One region of the Kitasatospora sp. NPDC059160 genome, then DNA from elsewhere that is predicted to be linked to it. Evidence: predicted binding sites of a transcription regulator. Region 1 holds the regulator's gene; the other holds the start of a gene.

The links. The regulator HrcA, encoded in region 1, represses chaperone genes, less so after heat shock. The targets are predictions, from matches to a motif close to TTNGCACTCNGNNNNNCNGAGTGCNAA.
Region 2: ACFXOZ_RS09225 (FmdB family zinc ribbon protein) is a predicted target of HrcA. The motif match lies at 1,251-1,277, and genes of this name have one in related genera.

The regions. Positions count from the first base shown of each region.
Region 1 covers NZ_JBHZCN010000035.1:21,353-23,745, forward strand. Annotated here, with positions in the region: gene htpX (zinc metalloprotease HtpX) at 1-395, opposite strand, end outside; gene hrcA (heat-inducible transcriptional repressor HrcA) at 663-1,697, shown strand; gene dnaJ (molecular chaperone DnaJ) at 1,775-2,393, shown strand, end outside.
Region 2 covers NZ_JBHZCN010000015.1:90,173-92,565, forward strand. Annotated here, with positions in the region: gene ACFXOZ_RS09220 (MFS transporter) at 1-1,162, shown strand, start outside; gene ACFXOZ_RS09225 (FmdB family zinc ribbon protein) at 1,289-1,630, shown strand; gene mscL (large conductance mechanosensitive channel protein MscL) at 2,202-2,393, shown strand, end outside.

The DNA of each region.
Region 1 (2,393 bases):
AGCAGGCCGGTGGTGACGCACACCACGGCGTTCTGCGGGTTGCGGCCGGTGGCGAAGGCGTTCGGCATGTCGCTGTCGGCGACCGCCACGCGGGGCTTGGGCATGTCGGCCAGGGCGCAGAGCCGGTCGATGGTGCCGTGCAGCTGGGGGTACTGCTCCTCGGTCACCCGGTGGGCGCCCATGGCCCGCTCGGTGATCTTGTCGCTGAACCAGAACTGGGCCACGAACAGCCCGCCGGAGATCAGCACGATCAGCGGCCAGGCCCCGCGCAGCAGCGCGATCAGCAGGCCCGTGAAACCGACGTACAACAGCCCGATCACGAACATCGTCCCGACCATGCGGCTGGTCAGGCCGCGGTCGGGCGCGAAACGGGTGTGCTGGCCCGAGCTCGACATCGCTTGCTCCTCCGTTCGCCGTCGCTTTCGATGCTGCCACCCGGACGGCCCCGGGGCACCACCCGCGCACGCGGAGTGTCGCGGTGGCCGTCCGGAACTGCGGGCAGGATCACCCCGGCCGGGCCGTTCCTGCGGTACGACCCGGGCCGTACACTGGCAGGTACGGTTTTGGCACTCGTGCGTGCAGAGTGCCAGGGTCGGGGTCCTCACCGGAGCGGCTCGCAGCATCACAGACGGACAACGTGCGAAGACGGAGGTGCGTGCCCCATGGCCGGAGAGGTCCGCCAGCTGGACGACCGCAAGCTCGCCGTGCTGCGCGCGATCGTCCAGGACTACGTGGGCACCGAGGAGCCGGTCGGCTCCAAGGCCCTGGTGGAGCGGCACAACCTCGGGGTGTCCCCGGCCACGGTGCGCAACGACATGGCGGCGCTGGAGGAGGAGGGGTACATCCACCAGCCGCACACCAGCGCCGGGCGGATCCCCACCGACAAGGGCTACCGGCTGTTCGTCGACAAGCTCGCCGAGATCAAGCCGATGAGCTCCCCGGAGCGCCGGGCGATCCGGCACTTCCTGGACGGCGCCGTCGACCTGGACGACGTGGTCACCCGTACGGTGCGGCTGCTCGCCCAGTTGACCCGCCAGGTCGCCGTGGTGCAGTACCCCTCGCTGACCCGCTCCACCGTCCGGCACATCGAGCTGGTGGCGCTGGCCCCGGCCAAGGTGATGCTGGTGCTGATCACCAACACCGGCCGGGTCGAGCAGCGGATGGTCGACTGCCCGGGCACGGTCGGCGAGACGGTCCTGGCGGACCTGCGCTCGCGGATCAACACCCGGGCGGCCGGCCAGCGGCTGCCGGACGTCCCGGGGCTCCTGGAGGAGCTCCCGGCGGCGTTCGAGCCGGCCGACCGGCCGACCGTCAGTACGGTCCTGGCGACGCTGTTCGAGGCGCTCGCCGAGCAGAACGAGGAGCGGATCATGCTGGCCGGCACGGCCAACCTGACCCGCTTCGGGCACGACTTCCCGCTCACCATCCAGCCGGTGCTGGAGGCCCTGGAGGAGCAGGTCGTCCTGCTCCGCCTCCTGGGTGAGACCACGGACGCCGCGATGACGGTCCGGATCGGGCGGGAGAACGCGTACGAAGGGCTGAATTCCACCTCGGTCGTTTCGGTCGGCTACGGTTCGGGCGACGAGAGTGTGGCCAAGCTGGGTGTGATCGGTCCGACCCGGATGGACTATCCGGGCACAATGGGGGCGGTGCGGGCGGTGGCACGGTACGTGGGCCAGATCCTGGCCGAGTCGTAGCACACGGCCGACCGTTGGAAATCTAACGGCGGCGTCCAGTCGCAGCACTACTACAGGCGGAACAAGCGGAGCATTTGGTGGCCACGGACTACTACGCGGTACTCGGCGTCCGACGGGATGCGGGGCAGGACGAGATCAAGAAGGCGTTCCGGCGCCTGGCACGCGAACTGCACCCGGACGTCAACCCGGACCCGAAGACGCAGGAGCGGTTCAAGGAGATCAACGCCGCCTACGAGGTGCTCTCCGACCCGCAGAAGCGCCAGGTCTACGACCTGGGCGGTGACCCGCTGTCGCCGGGCGGCGGTGGCGCGGGCGGCTTCGGCGCCGGCGCGGCGGGCTTCGGCTTCTCCGACATCATGGACGCCTTCTTCGGCGCCGCGGCCGGCCAGCGCGGCCCGCGCTCGCGCACCCGCCGGGGCCAGGACGCCATGATCCGGCTGGAGATCACCCTGGAGGAGGCCGCCTTCGGCACCACCAAGGAACTCCAGGTCGACACCGCCGTCACCTGCACCACCTGCAGCGGCGAGGGCGCGGCCCCCGGCACCTCGGCCCAGACCTGCGACATGTGCCGCGGCAAGGGCGAGGTCTCCCAGGTCACCCGCTCCTTCCTGGGCCAGGTCATGACCTCCCGCCCGTGCCCGCAGTGCCAGGGCTTCGGCACCGTGGTGCCGACCCCGTGCCCCGAGTGCGCGGGCG
Region 2 (2,393 bases), on a different contig from region 1:
GGACACCCACGGCTCCTACGGCACCGCGGGCACCGTCACGGCCATCGCCGCCGTCGCCCAGGCCCTGATCGGCCCGCAGACCGGACGGCTCGCCGACCGGTACGGGCAGGCCGCCGTCCTCGTCCCGACCGTCGTGGTGCACGCGGCCTCGGTCGGCCTGCTGATCGCGCTGGCGCTCGGCCACGCGCCCGCCTGGAGCCTGTTCCTGGCCGCCGTCCCGGCCGGCGCGAGCGTTCCGCAGATCGGCGCGATGGTCCGGGCCCGCTGGATCGCCACCATCGGCGCCGAGGGCGCGTCCGCCTCCGCGTCGGCCAAGGTGAGCACCGCCTTCGCCTTCGAGTCCGTGACGGACGAGTTCACGTTCGTGATCGGCCCGATCCTGGCCGCCAACATCGCCACCTCGGTGAACCCGGCCACCGCCCTGGTCGTCGAGGCCGCGCTGACCTTCGTCGGCGGCCTGGTCTTCGCCGCCCAGCGCCGCACCGCACCCGCCCGGATCACCCCGGAGCCCGGCGTCCGGCGCGCCTCCGCACTGTCCTCCCCCGGCGTCCGGCTGCTGGCCGGGGTGATCCTCGGGGTCGGGGCCGTGTTCGGCGGCATGCAGGTCTCGGTGAACGCCTTCGCCGACTCGGTCGGCCAGCACGACGCGGCCGGCACCGTGTACGGAATCTTCGCCGGCGGCTCGATGGTCGCGGGCGTGCTCTACGGCGTCATCGCCTGGCGGCGGGCCGTCCAGCAGCGGATGGTGGTCAGCTACGCGCTGCTGGTGGCGGGCTGCTCCACGCTGTGGGCGATGCCGAACCTGGTCACGCTCTCGATCGCCGCGCTGGTCTGCGGCCTGGCCATCGCGCCGACCCTGATCAGCGGCTACACCCTCGTCGAGACCCTGGTCGAGGACGGGGCCAAGACCGAGGCCTTCACCTGGCTGACCGGCGCCATCGGCCTGGGCCTGGCGGTCGGCTCGATGGTGGCCGGGCGGCTGATCGACGCCCACGGGCCGTCCGCCGGGTTCCTGGTGCCGCTGGTCGGCGCCGGGCTGGGTGTGATCGCGCTGGTGTCGCTGCGGCACCTGCTGGTGGCCCCGGGCGGGGCGGGCCGCGTGGTGGCCTCCTCGGCCGACCTCGGCGGCGCGGCACAGCTGGTCGGTGCCGCGAAGGGCTGAACGCGCGGTCGTCGGTGACTCGGTACCGGCTCATCTCACACCGGATTCGCTGGACTGATCCAACGGAATACCGCATCATTGACCATCGTTAGCACTCATCAGGCGAGAGTGCCAGGAGGAAGACAAGTGCCCACGTACCAGTACCAGTGCACCGAGTGCGGCAACGGCCTGGAGGCGGTGCAGAAGTTCACCGACGAGGCGCTGACCACGTGCCCCGACTGCCAGGGACGGCTCCGCAAGGTCTTCTCGGCCGTGGGCGTCGTGTTCAAGGGCTCGGGCTTCTACCGGACCGACAGCCGTTCGTCCTCCAGCAGCTCGGTGAGCTCCGGATCGTCCTCCGGCTCGTCGACCGGCTCCTCGACGTCGTCGGGCTCCGGCTCGGCCGGCTCGTCGTCCGGTTCTTCGAGCACGTCGAGCACGTCGAGTTCGTCCAGCTCGTCCAGCAGCCCGGCTCCCGCCGCCGGCTGACCTCGGTCTCACGGGAAGGCCCGTCGGCCCCGCTCCACGCGGGGACGGCGGGCCTTTTCGCGTGTCGCGGCAGGTCTTTCGCGCGCCGGGCGGGCCTTTGCGCGCGCCGCCGTCAACTTCCGGAATCGAAACAACTCGTGCGGGTGTACGAAGTTGTCCACAGGGGCGGGTTTGTCCACAGGCTGTGGGAATCGACTTCCGGGGCACGGCGCATCCGCGCAAGGTAGGGGACACCGAGCAAGACCCACCTGATTCCGGAGGTGTCCCGATGACGACCACGACCTTGCCCCTCCCGCTGCCCGCCCCCTCCGTACCGCCCCGGCGGGAGGTGCCGAGCTTCCCGCCGATCCGGCGCGGCTGCGGCGGGTGGCACCGCTGGCGCCGGGCCGTCCGACGGCGGGGCGGGGTGCCCGCGCTGGTGCTGCTCGCGGCGGCCGCGGCATTCGCCTCCGGGCCCGCGCGGGCCGGGCTGCCACCGCCCCCGGGCGGCGGCGTGGGCCGTACGGGTTGTCAATCCGGGCTTCCGGAAGATCACCCGTAACCCGGCGACGACTTCGTCGTTCGAGGCGGCATGAAAGGCTTCAAGGAATTCCTGCTGCGTGGAAATGTCGTCGAACTCGCCGTCGCCGTGGTCATCGGCGCGGCCTTCACCAACATCGTCAACGCCTTCGTCAAAGGCGTGATCAATCCGATCGTCGGCGTGTTCGGGACGAAGGACCTGGCGTCCTACAGTTCCTGCCTCAAGGGGCCCTGCGAGGTGAGC